DNA from 3 places in the Castellaniella denitrificans genome. Region 1 is predicted to be linked to each of the others. Evidence: predicted binding sites of a transcription regulator. Region 1 holds the regulator's gene; each other region holds the start of a gene.
What was found. Region 1 encodes sigma-54, which starts transcription at its own class of promoters, with help from an activator protein. Its sites were predicted from a motif close to TGGCANGNAANCTGCTTT; they were not measured.
Positions count from the first base shown of each region.

Region 2: the regulator sigma-54 is predicted to act here: its motif matches at 2,949-2,966, upstream of ACFO27_RS09000 (formate/nitrite transporter family protein).
Region 3: the regulator sigma-54 is predicted to act here: its motif matches at 3,201-3,218, upstream of glnA (type I glutamate--ammonia ligase).

Region 1 is NZ_JBHSEZ010000001.1:1,043,277-1,048,268, forward strand. It holds gene ACFO27_RS04875 (DUF2868 domain-containing protein) at 1-1,169, opposite strand, end outside; gene rpoN (RNA polymerase factor sigma-54) at 1,233-2,585, opposite strand; gene ACFO27_RS04885 (hypothetical protein) at 2,606-3,148, shown strand; gene ACFO27_RS04890 (TonB-dependent receptor plug domain-containing protein) at 3,402-4,992, shown strand, end outside.
Region 2 is NZ_JBHSEZ010000006.1:82,497-87,488, reverse strand. It holds gene nirB (nitrite reductase large subunit NirB) at 1-1,961, opposite strand, end outside; gene ACFO27_RS09000 (formate/nitrite transporter family protein) at 2,011-2,910, opposite strand; gene ddpX (D-alanyl-D-alanine dipeptidase) at 3,263-3,820, shown strand; gene ACFO27_RS08990 (ABC transporter substrate-binding protein) at 3,921-4,992, shown strand, end outside.
Region 3 is NZ_JBHSEZ010000028.1:615,184-620,175, reverse strand. It holds gene ACFO27_RS14985 (YicC/YloC family endoribonuclease) at 1-235, opposite strand, end outside; gene rph (ribonuclease PH) at 318-1,070, shown strand; gene rdgB (RdgB/HAM1 family non-canonical purine NTP pyrophosphatase) at 1,147-1,779, shown strand; gene hemW (radical SAM family heme chaperone HemW) at 1,776-2,996, shown strand; gene glnA (type I glutamate--ammonia ligase) at 3,279-4,691, shown strand; gene glnL (nitrogen regulation protein NR(II)) at 4,700-4,992, shown strand, end outside.

The DNA.
Region 1 (4,992 bases):
GGCGGCGCGCGCAGCAGCGCGCGGATGCGGGCGCGATCTTCCCGGCTGTCGCAGCGGCCCAGGTCCGCCACGCCGTCCGGCAGGCCGGCCGGAGGCCAGGCCAGGTCGGGCCCCAGTTCGTAGGCCAGCACCGCCGCATGGGCGCCGCCGGCGGCGGACGGCGCGACGGGACCGGCCGTGCCACCCGCCGCCGGCGCGGGACGGTCGATGCCCAGGCTGGCATGGGTGGGCAGCAGGCGCTCGCGCAGGTCCAGCCAGCCCGGCAGGCCCGGATCGACGGTCAGCCGGGCCAGGCGGCGGCGCAGGTGCAGGACGCAGGCGAACAGCGCCAGCAGCCGCGGCAACAGCCCCCAGACGACGATGCAGCCGATCAGCCACAGGGACCAGTCGGCCTGGACGCCGGCGGCCAGCGGCTGCGGGCCCAGGCTGGCGGCGATCTGGGCATCGTCCGGCGCCGGGAAGCCCAGCAGGCCGGGCAGATGGCCCAGCGCGCGGGTCGCGCCGACGAAGGCGTCCGGCGACAGCAGGGTGGTTTCCCAATGGAAAGTGTAGCGGCGCGCGCTCAGCAGCAGGAGCAGCGTGGGCACCGCCCCCAGAAAGGCGGCCGTCCAGGCCCCGTGGCTGATCAGTCCGATCGCGGTCTTCCAGGCCCGCGCCCGGCCCAGCAGCGACAGGAAGGCCTGGGCCGCCAGGGCGCCGTCCGGCCCCCGGACCAGGCGCCGCGTCAGCCAGAGCCACAGGCGCGACAGGGTGGTGGAGTCGGGCAGCCCCGGCAGCCAGCCGGCCAGCCAGATCAGGAAGGTGAGCGCATGCAGCCCCAGCAGCCCCAGCAGGGCCAGCGCCAGGTTCACCTGGCCCTGCCCCAGGACGGCGGCGGCCGTGCCGATGCCCGCCAGGCAGGCGCACAGCCACAGGAGCGCCAGCGCCCAGCGGGCGCCGACGGCCCACTGGACCAGGCGGTCATGCAGCTCGCCGTGTTCGGCCAGCCACGCGGCCCGCGCCAGGATGCGGTCCTGGAGATCGGCCGGCCGGCGCAGGGCGGCCTGGCAGGCGGCGCGGTCTTCCAGCGGTCCCCAGTGCGCTTCCCGCAGACGAACGGCCTCGGCCTGCCAGTACTGGAGCAGCGGGCTGGCGGCACGGGCATCGGCGGCGGACGGGCGGTTCCACATGGGGAAACGGGCGGGTGAAAACAGGATGATACCGAGTTTTACCGGATCCGGGCGCTCCGGGCCTCAGGCTCCCGCCGGCCCGCGCGCCTTGCGCACGCTGGCCGGCGGCACGCCCATGGCCTCGCGGTACTTGGCCACGGTCCGCCGCGCGATCACCACGTCCCGGTCGGCCAGCATCTGCGCCAGCCGCATGTCGGACAGGGGCTTGCCGGCCGGTTCCGACTCCAGCATCGTCCGCATCAGCGCCTGCACGGCCAGCGCCGAGGTTTCCTCGCCCGAGCGGGTCTGCACCACCGTGCCGAAGAAGAATTTCAGCTCGTGCACGCCCCAGGGCGTCTGCGCGTACTTCAAGCGCGTGGCGCGGGAAATCGTCGATTCATGGAGATCCAGCGCCTGGGCGACTTCCCGCAGGGTGAGCGGGCGCAGGGCGGAAACGCCGGACTCCAGGAACGCCCGCTGATGCCGCGCGATGTATTCCGCCACCCGCAGGATCGTCTGCCGGCGCTGGTCCAGGTTGTGGATCAGGCTGCGCGCCTGGCGCACCCGGTCCCGCAGGTCGGGCGACAGGTCCTGGCCCGCCAGGCCGTCCGCCAGCTCCGGATTCAGGCGCACGCGGGGCTCGACGGCGGGATTGAGGCTGACCCGCCAGCCGTCCGCCGCGCGATGGAACAGCACGTCGGGCACGACGTAGTGGACGGGATCGGTCTGCCAGGCGCCCGCCGGCCTGGGGTCCAGGCGCCGCAGGGCGCGGTGGGCGGCGTCCAGCAGCGCGCGGTCGCAGCCCAGCGCCTCGCACAACCGCCCCCAGCGGCCCGCGCCCAGATCCTCCAGGTGCTCCGTCAGCCGGCGGGCGCAGGCCAGCACGTCCGCCGGCCACTCGTCGGCGCGCGCCCGCAACTGCAGCCGCAGGCATTCGGACAGGTCGCGCGCGGCCACCCCGGCGGGATCGAAGGACTGCAGCAGGCGCAGCGCCGTGCGCCATTCCTCTTCCTCGACTTCCAGGCCCGGCGGCAGGCCGTCGGCCAGCGCCTCGGGATCGAATTCCAGATAGCCGCGCTCGTCCAGTTCGCCCATCAGCCGGACCACCAGCAGGCAGTCGCGTTCCGTGGCGCGGGTCGCGTGCAGCTGCTGCAGCAGGTGATCGATCAGGCTGGGCGGCTGGCCCGGTTCCGGCAGGTCGTCGGGCAGGGCGGCGCGCGCGGGCTGCGACCACAGGCGATCCAGCCGCTCGGCCTGGGCCGCCGATTCCGGTTCCGGATCGACGGTCTCGAGCAGCGGATTGTCGGCCAGCGCCTGGGCGATCTCCTGGTCCAGCTCCTGGGACGAGCATTGCAGCAGGGCCAGCGCCTGGCGCAGCTGCGGCGTCAGCGTCAGGTGCTGATGCTGGCCCAGCTCCAGGGATGGTTGCGCGCGCATGTTCAATCTAAAATAAAGCCATGAAACCGGAACGAAATGAATCCTCCAGCCGTCGGGACCACGCCTTGCTGCGCAGGATCCTGCTCAGGCTCACCGCCACGTCCAGGATCCTCGCGGCCGCCCTGGTCGTGATGGTCGTCCTGATCTGGTATGACGCGCTGAACCGGCTGCTGGCTTTCGGCAACGGCATCGATTATGCCGGAAACCGCATCGTAGGGGCGGAAGCCACCGCCTTGCTGCAGCGCTACAACCCCTACTTCTGGGGCGCGCTGGTCACGCTCTGCTCCCTGCTGCTGGCCTACCTGACCTGGCTGGCCGTGCGCGCGATCATGGCGCGCGCACGCCTGCGTCCCGTCGATCCCGCCTCCTTCCAGCAACTGGCCGACCAGTTGTCCGGCGCCACGCTGGACGTGCTGCTGTGGGCCTGGCAGACCCGCGACGAACCCCTGCGCGTGGGCGACCTGATGCTGACCCGCGACGAACTGTCCGCCGGCCGCGCCGCCCGGCTGCATCGCGCGGCCGAACAGCTCGCCGTCCTGGAAAACGCCCGCCAGCGGCAGTAACGCCCCTCGGCCGGGCTTCCCGGCCGGTCCGTGCGCACGCCATCGTCCCGGTCTCGACTTCCCTCAGGCCTCGGCTTCTCTCTTCATACAATCGCATATGAGAATAATTATCATAATCATTGATTAATGCGTTTAGATTCCCTATAGTGTGGCTCGCGCCCGGGCAATCCACGCCGCCCGGCTCCCTCGTCCCTCCCCGAGCCATGATCGCGTCCCGCCCGTCCTGTCACTGATCCACACAGGGAACCCAAAAATGAACCATGCGATCATGGGCCGGGGAGAAGCATCCGCCGCGCTGCGCGTCGGGGCGCGCGCGCTGGCGCTGGCATTCAGCCTGCCGCTGGCCGGCGCGGCCTTCGCCCAGGAAACCGGCACGCAGCACGCCACCTGGCTCGACACCATCACCGTGACGGGCACGCGCACCGAAACATCCGTCATGAACAACCCCGCCTCGGTCTCGGTCGTCGACCGGGAGCAGATCGAGCGCCAGGCGCCCGAGAGCATCGCCGAGCTGGTGCGCGACGTACCCGGCGTCGAGGTCGTCGACGCGTCCGCGCCGGGCATGAAGCGCCTGCGCATCCGGGGCGAATCCTCGCACCGCGTGACCATCCTGGTCGACGGGCAGGAAATCACCGACCACAGCGACTATGGCACGCCCATCCTGGTGGACCCGGCCAACGTCGAGCGCATCGACGTCATCCGCGGGCCGGCCTCGGTGCTGTACGGCGCCAAGGCCATCGGCGGCGTGGTCAACATCATCACCAAGCGCGGCGCGCCCAGGCCCATCCAGCTGGAAACGGGCGGCAGCTACTATTCCGGCACGCGCGGCTGGCAGGGCTGGGCCGCCGTGTCCGGCACCGTGGGCGATTTCGACTACCGCCTGTCGGGCAGCGCCGACCGCCACCACGACCGCGAAGTGCCGAACGGCCGCTACACCCAGGACGGCCGCCTGGACGGTTCCAGCTACCGCGACAGCGACGTGGCGCTGCACCTGGGCTACACCTTCGGCCAGAACCGCAACCACTACCTGGCGCTGAAGGCCGAGCAGCACATCCTGAGCACGGACAGCTGGACGGATCCGGATTACCTGCAGGACCCGATCCGCGATTTCCGCATCGAGCTGCCCAAGCGCGACCTGCGCAAGGCCGGCCTGTACTACGACGCCAAGGACCTGAGCCCCGTGGTCAGGAAGATCCACGTCGACGCCTACCGCCAGACCGTGGACCGATTGTTCGAGAACCGGGTCGAAGTGCAGCCGACCTCCTTCATGAACGTCAAGAACACCGCCACCTCGGACGACCGCAACCTGAACTACGGCGGCACCGCGCAGATCGACCTGGCGCTGCACCCCGACCACTACACGATCGCCGGCGTGCAGTACCTGATGGACGACCTGGACACCAGCAAGAACAGCATCACGACCACCTACAGGACGGTTCCGTTCCCCACGACGACCGTGAAGGTCAGCCCGACGCAGACCCGCGCCTCGATCCAGACGGCCTCGGTGTTCGCCCAGGACGAATGGTCCTTCGCCCGGGACTTCAAGCTGACCGCGGGCCTGCGGTACTACCACGTGCGCTCGACCCTGGACGAAACCACCAGCGCCGCCCTGGCGGACCAGGACGACGGCACCACCAACCGCCTGGTCAAGTCCCTGGGCCTGACCTGGAGCGGCCTGCGGCACACCACCCTGCGCGCCCTGTATTCCGAGGGCTACACCATGCCGACCCTGGCGCAGATGTACTCCGACACCACGGCCGGCAGCGGCAATCTGACGCGCGCCAATCCCGGCCTGAAGCCCGAGACCTCGCAGAACTACGAGCTGGGGGCACGCTACCAGAACG
Region 2 (4,992 bases), on a different contig from region 1:
GTGCTGCCCACGCAGGACTTGGCCGTGCGCAGGGCCTTGCCGTAGGCGTGGCCGGATTCGAAGCCGGCGTCGACCAGTTCGCGCCAGATCGCCGGCAGCTGTTCCAGCCGCGCGCCGAACAGGTCGATGCGCTGGCCGCCGGTGATCTTGGTGTACAGGTCGTATTTGCGGGCGACTTCGCCGATGACGATCAGCTTGTCGGGGGTGATTTCCCCGCCCGGAATGCGCGGCACCACGGAATAGGTGCCGTCCTTCTGCAGATTGCCCAGGTAGGCGTCGTTGCTGTCCTGCAGGGGCGCGTGCTGGGGCGCCAGCACGTATTCGTTCCAGCACGAGGCGAAGATCGACGCCGCCGTGGGTTTGCAGAGGTCGCAGCCCTTGCCCTTGCCGTGGCGGGTGATCAGGGTCTTGAAGTCGCGGATGCCGTTGACGCGGATCAGGTGGTAGAGTTCCTGCCGGCTGTAGGGGAAGTGTTCGCACAGGCTGTGGTCCACGGCGATGCCCCGGCGCTGCAGTTCGCTTTCCAGCACCTGCTTGACCAGGGGGACACAGCCGCCGCAGGTGGTGCCCGCCCGGGTGCGGGCCTTCAGGTCGCCCAGGGTCGTGCAGCCGTCGGCGATGGCGCCGCACAGGGCGCCCTTGCTGACCTGGTTGCAGGAACAGATCTGCGCCGTGTCGGGCAGCGCGTCCACGCCCAGCGCCGGCGCGGCGCCGGCCTGCGGCGCGATCAGCGTGGCGGGTTGCGCGGGCAGGTCCAGGCCGTTGCTGAAATACTGGTCCAGCAGGCCGAAGGCCCCGGTGTCGCCCACCAGCACGGCGCCCCGCAGGCGCTTGCCCTTCGGGTCCATGACCAGCTTGCGGTACGTGCCGGCCAGCGTGTCCTCGAACACGCAGCTGACGCTGTCGGAGGCGCGGCCGTGGGTGTCGCCGATGGAGCCGACGTCCACGCCCAGCAGCTTGAGCTTGGTGCCGGGCAGGGAGCCCCGGAAGACGGGCGTGTCCCGGCCCAGCAGGTGCGCGGCGCAGACCCGCGCCATCTCGTAGCCGGGCGCCACCAGGCCGAACGTGCCGTCCCGCCAGCTGGCGACTTCGCCGATGGCGTAGACGGCGGGGTCGGAACTGCGGCAGTGTTCGTCGATCACGACGCCGCCGCGCGCGCCGATCACCAGGCCGCAGTTGTGCGCCAGGCGGTCGCAGGGGCGGATGCCGGCGGAAAAGACCACCATGTCAGTTTCCAGGAAATCGCCGTCCGAGAAGCGCAGGCGGTGGCGCGCGCGCAGGCCGTCGCCGATGGCCGAGGTCATCTTTCCTGTGTGGACGTGGATGCCCAGGGCCTCGATCTTCGCGCGCAGCAGGCGTCCGCCGGGCTCGTCCAGCTGCGCCGCCATCAGGTGGGCGGAGAACTCGACGACGTGGGTGTCCAGGTTCAGGCCGCGCAGGGCGCGGGCCGCCTCCAGTCCCAGCAGGCCGCCGCCGATGACCACGCCGCGCCGGCTGCCGGCGGCGCAGGCGCGGATGGCCTCCACGTCCTCCAGCGTGCGGTAGGGCAGGCAGCCGGGCCGGTCCGCGCCCTCGATGGGCGGGATGAAGGGGTTGGAACCCGTGGCGATGACCAGCTTGTCGTAGGGATGGAACTGCTCGTCCGAGACGTGGACCTGGCGCCGCTTGCGGTCGATCCAGGCGGCCCGCGTGCCGCGCAGCACGGTGATGCCGTGCTCGCGGAAGAAATCCTCGTCGGCCAGCGCCAGGTCCTGCGCGTCCGCGCCGTCGAAGCATTGGCTGAGCCGCACCCGGTCGTAGGCCAGGCGGGGTTCGCCGCAGAGCACGGTGATGGCGTAGCCGTGCGCTTCGCGCGCCAGTTCTTCCAGCAGGCGGTGGCCGACCATGCCGTGGCCGATGACGACCAGGCGCGGCGCCGCGTCCGGGCCCGCGGCGGAGGCGGGAAGGTCGTGGGGGTTCATGGTTCGCTCCAGGGAAATCCTGTGGTTGGATGGGATTCAGGGTCGGGGCTCAGGGCCGTGCGGCGGGCGCGTCCAGGATCGGCCGCGCGCCGGGCTCGCGGCCGGCCGTTGCGCCGGGCGACGGAGCGGGCGCAAGGGCATGGCCGGGCAATGACGCTGGCAATGGCGTGGGCAGTGGTACGGACACCGGCGCCGGCGAGGCCGCCCGATAGGCGCCCGCGACGAAGACGGCCCCGCCCACGATGTTCCCCAGTGTCACCCAGGCCAGGTTCCAGGCCATGCCGCCCAGGCTCACGGTCTCGGGGTGGTTGCCGGCCAGGGCCAGCAGCAACAGGGTCATATTGGCCACGCTGTGTTCATAGCCGCTGGCGATGAAGGCCATCAGGCACCAGAAGATGACGATGCAGCGCGCGCTGTCGGAGGACACGCGGGCCGACATCCAGACCGCCAGGCACACCAGCCAGTTGCACAGCACGGCACGGGCGAACAGGCTGGCGGCGCCGCCGTTCATCTTGTGCGCGGCGGTCGTCATCAGCAGGCCCTGCGGGTCGTTCAGCAGCCCGCCGCCTCCGCCCATGACGAACAGGCCCGCCAGCACGGCCGCGCCGCACAGGTTGCCGACCCAGCTCACCCCCAGGACCGAACACGCCTCGGCCCAGCTGCCCTGGCCCCGGTAGCGGCGCAGCGCCATGACCATGGTGTGGCCGGTGAACAGTTCCGCGCCGGCGATGACGACGAGGATCAGCGCGATGCCGAACGTGGCGCCCATGACGAGCGGGCGCTGGTCCGGCGGCACGTGGCTGCCCAGGCTGAGGATCAGCAGGATGCCCAGGCCGATGTAGGCGCCGGCCAGCATGCAGCCCACGAAGAATCCGTGCGGCGCGCGGCGCAGCAGGTCGAGTTTGGCGTTGGCGGCTCTCACGAAGCCGTCGATGGTGTCGTCGTACATGGTGCTCTCCCTGATGATGAAAGGACTTCATTCAGGGTTAAGCAATTCACGTGCCAACTTTTGAAGGCATGATCGCGCAGGCCTGTCCGCCACGCACCGCGCAGGGGGTGGCGGTGCGCATCGCGGCGCCGCGCCGGATGGCGCGGACCTTGGCCCCGGGCGGGCCGGAGGGATCGCCGATGGGGCGGACTGCATCAATGCGGTGCCGCGGTGCACCATGGATTGCCGGTGCGCGCCCGCGGTCGCGCGCTGGCGGCCGCCTGGAATATCAGTAGAATATTCATCCACATTCCGCATTCTTCATCGTCCGGCGCAGAGGATCACGCACCGGCCTGGATGGACAGGGACACGCATGCCGGACCTGATCGAAATCCCCGCAACCGACGGCCTGCGCATCGCGCTCGTCTATGCCACGTCCGGCAACCTGACCGGCCGGCCGGTCTATGCGCCGGGCGCCCGCTGCGCCCTGCGGCCGGCCGCGGCGGACTGCCTGTTCCGGGCGGCGCGCGCGGCCCGGCGGGCGGGCCTGTGCCTGGTCGTCTACGACGCCTACCGCCCGGCGGCGGCCCAGGCGGTGTTCTGGCGGATGCTGCCCGACCCGCGCTATGTGGCCGACGCGGCCCAGGGATCGAACCACACGCGCGGCGTGGCGGTGGATGTCACCCTGACGGACGCGGACGGCGCGCCCCTGGACATGGGCACGGATTTCGACGACATGCGCGACCAGTCGCACCACGACCGCGACGACCTGCCGCCCGCCGCGCAGCGCAACCGCCACCTGCTGCTGGGCATCATGCTGCAGGCCGGGTTCCGTTCGATCCCGACGGAGTGGTGGCACTACGAATTGCCCGACGCGCGGGAATATGCGTTACTGCCGGAAAGCGACATGGTCCGGGTCGCGGCGGGCTGAGCGATCGGCCGGTCCCGCGCGGACCGGGCGCACGGGCGGGCGTGGCCCCGTGGGGGGGCCAGGCGTCCCGCCGATGAAAATCCCATTGGACGGAGGCGATATGCAATCCACGATTCGAGCGGGAATCCGCCGCGCCCTGGTGGCGGCGGCGATGGGCGCGGGGGCCTGTCTCCTGGCGGGCGGCGCGCTCGCGGCGACGCCGGCCGATACGCTGGTGATCGGCAAGCCGGCCGACCCCCAGACGCTGGACCCGGCCGTCACGATTGACAACAACGACTGGACCGTCACCTATCCGGCCTACCAGCGCCTGATGCGTTACAAGCAGGTCGATGGCCATGGCTCGACCGAGGTCGAAGGCGACCTGGCGGCCAGCTGGTCGGCCTCGCCGGACAGCCTGGTCTGGACGTTCACCTTGCGCGACGGCCAGAAATTCGCCGACGGCGCGCCCGTGGACGCCCAGGCGGTGAAGCTGTCCTTCGAGCGGCTGCTGGCCAAGAAGCAGGGTCCGTCGGAAGCCTTCCCCGCCGACATGAAGATCGACGCCGTGGATGCGCGCACCGTGCGCTTCACGCTGCAAAAGCCCTTCGCGCCGTTCCTCTACACGCTCGCCAACAATGGCGCGTCCATCGTCAATCCCAAGGCCATGCAACGCGACGACGCCGACGCCTGGCTGTCGGGCCACACGGCGGGCTCCGGCCCCTATCAGTTGGTGTCCTGGCAGAAGGGCCAGTCGCTGGTGCTGGAACGCAATCCGCATTACGCCGGCTCGAAGAAGCCGACGCTGGACAAGTTCGTGGTGAAGATCGTGCCGGAATCTTCCGCGCGCCGCCTGCAACTGCAGAAGGGTGACCTGGACGTGGCCGAGGAACTGCCGGTGGACCAGCTCCAGGCCCTGAAGAAGGACAAGGACGTGCGCGTGGCGGAATTCCCGTCGCTGCGGGTGACCTATCTGTATCTGAACAACGCCAAGGGGCCGTTGCGGGACGTGGATCTGCGCCGCGCCGTGGTGGCCGCGCTGGATTACCAGGGCATCGTGGACGGCATCATGATGGGGCAGGCCAAGCAGATGCGCGGCCCGATCCCCGAAGGCATGTGGGGCCATGACGCCGATCTGCCCCTGCCGAAGCAGGACGTGGCGGCGGCCAAGGCGCTGGTGGAAAAGGCCGGCGGGG
Region 3 (4,992 bases), on a different contig from region 1:
GGGGGCGCAGGGCCTCGCGGTCGATCGCGGCGTAGGACAGCTTGAGCTCGACCTTGCCGCGCAGGGCCTGACGGCCGACGAGGTCGCGCAAGCGGGATTCGGCGAAGCGCAGGTCTTCCGGGATCCGCAGGCTCAGGTCGAGGAAGCGGTTGTTGACGCTGCGGATCTCGGCGCTGATCGACCCGGCGTCGGAGTCCAGTCGGGCGGAGCCAAAGGCGGTCATGCTGCGGATCATGGGGCGGTCTCGTCGGCGTTTATCTACAATGGGGCCTTATTGTAGTCCGGCCCTCTCGGGCCTCATGGCAGGAAATTTCTTCATGACGATCCCCTCGAATTCCGACTCCGCCCCCGCGCGGCCGTCCGGCCGCCGGCCGGACGAGCTGCGCCGCATCGAGCTGCTGACCGGCTATACGCGCCATGCCGAAGGCTCGGTGCTGGCCTGCATGGGCGACACCCGCGTGCTGTGCAACGCCAGCGTGCTGGACAAGGTGCCGCCCTTCCTGAAGGGGCGGGGCCAGGGCTGGGTCACGGCGGAATACGGCATGCTGCCGCGCGCCACGCACACCCGGGGCGACCGCGAGGCGGCCCGGGGCAAGCAGAGCGGCCGCACCCAGGAAATCCAGCGCCTGATCGGCCGCAGCCTGCGCGCGGTGTTCGACATGCGGGCGCTGGGCGAACGCACCCTGCACCTGGACTGCGACGTGCTGCAGGCCGACGGCGGCACCCGTTGCGCCAGCATCACCGGCGCCTGGGTGGCGGCGGCCCTGGCCGTGCGCGCCCTGATGGCCGGCGGCCAACTGGCGGCCGACCCGCTGCGCGGCCAGGTGGCCGCCGTCTCGGTCGGCATCGTGGACGGGCGGCCGGTTCTGGACCTGGACTACCCGGAGGACTCCGCCTGCGACACCGACATGAACGTGGTCATGACCGGCGCCGGGGATTTCGTCGAGGTCCAGGGCACGGGCGAGGGCGGCAGTTTCCGCCGCGACGAACTGGATGGCCTGTTGGATCTGGCGACCGCCGGCATCCAGGCGCTGATCCGCGCGCAGGCCGCCGCGCTGGAGGCCGCATGAAAAAAATAGCCCCCACGCTGCGCCTGCGGCTTGCTGCCCCCCAAGGGGGCGTTTTCCATCTTGGGACGGCCCTGCGATGAAAAAGGTCGTGCTGGCCTCGGGCAACCCGGGCAAGTTGAAGGAATTTTCCGCCAGCCTGTCGGCGGCCGGCATCGAGATGGTGCCGCAAGGCGCGCTGGGCGTGCCCGAGGCCGACGAGCCGTTCCATACTTTCGTGGAAAACGCCCTGGCCAAGGCGCGCCATGCCAGCCGCGCCACGGGCCTGCCGGCGCTGGCCGACGATTCCGGCCTGTGCGTGCATGCCCTGGGCGGCGCGCCCGGCGTGCATTCGGCGCGCTACGCCCAGGCGCCGGGCGGCGTGCGCTCGGACGAAGCCAACAATGCCCGGCTGGTGGCCGAGATGGCCGGCCAGGCCGACCGGCGCGGCAGCTACGTCGCCGTCCTGGTCTACGTCCGCAGCGCCGACGACCCGCGTCCGATCGTGGTCGAGGGCTCCTGGGACGGCGAGGTCCTGAACGCCCCCCGGGGCGCCAACGGCTTCGGCTACGACCCGTATTTCTACCTGCCCGACCTGGGCATGACCGCCGCCGAGCTGCCCCTGGAGCAGAAGAACATCCTCAGCCACCGCGCCCGCGCCTTACGCGGCCTGCTGCGGGCGCTGCGCGATGAGTTCGGCCAGGACCAGGGCGGGGAGCGGGGAAGCCGATGAAGCGCCTGGTTCCCGTTCCCGCGCCCGAACGCGCAGGCGACGGCCGCCCCGGCGTGCGCGGCAGGCCCGGCCTGGCGGCGCTGCCGCCGCTGTCGCTGTACGTGCACGTGCCCTGGTGCGTGCACAAGTGCCCGTATTGCGACTTCAATTCGCACGAACGTTCCGGCGAGTTGCCGGAAGAAGACTACCTGCGGGCCCTGCAGGCCGATCTGGAGCAGGCCGTGCCCGACGTCTGGGGCCGGCCGGTCTCGACGGTGTTCTTCGGCGGCGGCACGCCCAGCCTGTTGTCGGCCGAGGCGATCGACCGGATCATCGGCCTGTTCCGCGCCTACCTGAACCTGCCTCCCGACGTGGAGATCACCCTGGAGGCCAATCCCGGCACCGCCGAGGCGGCCCGGTTCCAGGGCTACGCCCAGGCCGGCGTGAACCGGATTTCGCTCGGCATCCAGAGCTTCGACGACGACAAGCTGCGCCGCCTGGGACGCATCCACGACGCCGCCCAGGCGCGCGCGGCCATCGAAATGGCCCAGCGCGCCGTGGACCGGGTCAACCTGGATCTGATGTTCGCGCTGCCGGAGCAGACTCTGGCCGAGTGCGAACGGGACGTGCGCGAGGCCCTGGCCTTCGGCACGGGACACCTGTCGCTGTACCACCTGACGCTGGAACCCAACACGGTCTTCGCCAAATACCCGCCCCGGGTGCCGGACGATGAACTGGGCGCGGCCATGCAGGACAGGGTGGCGGAACTGATCCAGGCGGCGGGCTTCGACCGCTACGAGGTCTCGGCCTACGCGAGGCCCCACCAGGCCTGCCAGCACAACCTGAACTACTGGCGCTTCGGCGACTACCTGGGGATCGGCCCGGGGGCGCATTCGAAGATCTCCTTCCAGGACCGCATCACGCGCCAGGCGCGGGCGCGCATGCCGGACGCCTGGATGCGGCTGGCGACCGAGGGCGCCGGCGGCCACGTGGTCGAACGCCGCGAGCTGAGCCACGACGACCTGGGCTTCGAGTTCATGCTCAACGCCCTGCGCCTGCGCGAAGGCGTCGAAGGCGGGCTGTTCATCGAGCGCACCGGCCTGTCGCTGATGGCCATCCTGCCGGCCATGCGCCGCGCGGTCGAGCGCGGCCTGCTCGAACCCGGCCTGGACCGCATCCGCGCCACGCCCCGGGGCTGGAGCTTCCTGAACGAACTGCAGATGGAGTTCCTGACCTGAGCGTCCGCCGAGTGTGCGCGGCGGGCGATCCGGCGCCGCCGGGTGCCGGACTGGACATGGAACCGGGCGGCCTGCACTGAAAAAGTGCGGCCATTGCACCAAAAGCACTAGAATGTGCACCTGAATGGTGCATCCATGCGCCGCCGTGGCCGGTCCGGTGTCCGTCCAGCAGGTCCTTCCTTCTGGAATCCTGGCCTGGAAAGCTGGCACGATCATTGCTAATGAAACCGACGAAGCCTCGGGCTTTTCCCTTTGACGACATGACTTGGCGCAGGAGCTTTTATGTCCACCCCTGAAAACGTTGTGCAGATGATCGCCGAACGCGAAGTGGCGTTCGTGGATTGCCGCTTTACCGACACCCTGGGTCGGGAACACCACCTGACCGTTCCCGCCAGCCAGATGGACGAGGACCGGATGGAATCGGGCGTCGCCTTCGACGGCTCGTCGCTGCCCGGCTGGAAGGGCATCGAGGCGTCCGACATGATCCTGATCCCGGACGCCGGGACCGCCCGCCTGGATCCTTTCCGCGAGGAAACCACGCTGATCCTGACCTGCGACGTGGTCGAGCCGTCCGACCTGAAGGGCTACGACCGCGACCCGCGTTCCCTGGCCCGCCGCGCCGAGGCCTACCTGAAGTCCAGCGGCCTGGGCGACACCGCCTATTTCGGTCCGGAACCCGAGTTCTTCGTCTTCGACGGCGTGAGCTGGAACGCGGACATGAGCGGCAGCTTCGTCAAGATCTCGTCCGACGAGGGCGCCTGGTCCAACGCCAACGAGGCCAACGGCAACAACCTGGGCTACCGTCCGGCCGTCAAGGGCGGCTACGTGCCCGTTCCGCCGATCGATTCCTTCGCCGACATGCGTTCGGAAATGTGCCTGCTGATGGAGCAGATGGGCGTGCCCGTCGAGGTCCACCACCACGAGGTCGCGAACTGCGGCCAGCTCGAGATCGGCACCCGCTTTTCCACCCTGGTGCAGCGTGCCGACTGGACCCAGATCATGAAGTACGTGATCCGCAACGTGGCCCACGTCTACGGCAAGACCGCGACCTTCATGCCCAAGCCCGTGGTGGGCGACAACGGTTCGGGCATGCACGTGCACCAGTCCATCTGGAAGGACGGCCAGAACCTGTTCGCCGGCAACGGCTACGGCGGCCTGTCGGAATTCGCCCTGTACTACATCGGCGGCATCATCCATCACGCCCGCGCCCTGAACGCCATCACCAATCCGGGCACGAACTCCTACAAGCGCCTGGTGCCGCACTACGAGGCCCCGGTCAAGCTCGCATACTCCGCGCGCAACCGCTCGGCTTCGATCCGCATCCCCTACGTCAGCAACCCCAAGGCGCGCCGCGTTGAGTCGCGCTTCCCGGACCCGCTGGCCAACCCGTACCTGGCTTTCTCGGCCCTGATGATGGCGGGCCTGGACGGTGTCCAGAACAAGATCCACCCGGGCGATCCGGCCGACAAGAACCTGTACGACCTGCCGCCGGAAGAAGACGCCAAGATCCCGACGGTGTGCTCGTCGCTGGACCAGGCGCTGGAAGCCCTGGACCGCGACCGCGAGTTCCTGACGCGCGGCGGGGTCTTCAGCAACGACCTGCTGGACGCCTACCTGGACCTGAAGGCCAACGAGCTCGACCGCCTGCGCGTGACCCCGCACCCGGTCGAATTCGACATGTACTACGCGCTCTAGGACGTGCGATGGACACGTCCGGCCTCGACCTGCTGCGCACCGCGGTCCTGCTGCTGGACGAGTCCTTCCGCATCCGCCACGCCAACGGCGCGGCGGAGGAACTGCTGGGCCAGTCCCGGCGCCAATTGGCGGAGCAGCCCGCGCAGCCCTGGCTGGACGGCTTCGACAGCGTCCTGAAGACCCCGCTGCGGGGCCAGCCCTGGGCCTGGCTGATCGAGATCCCGGTCCACCAGGGCGTCCACCTGGACGACCTGCGGCTGGCCCGGGGCCGCCAGGAGGCGCAGCGCGAAACCCTGCGCAA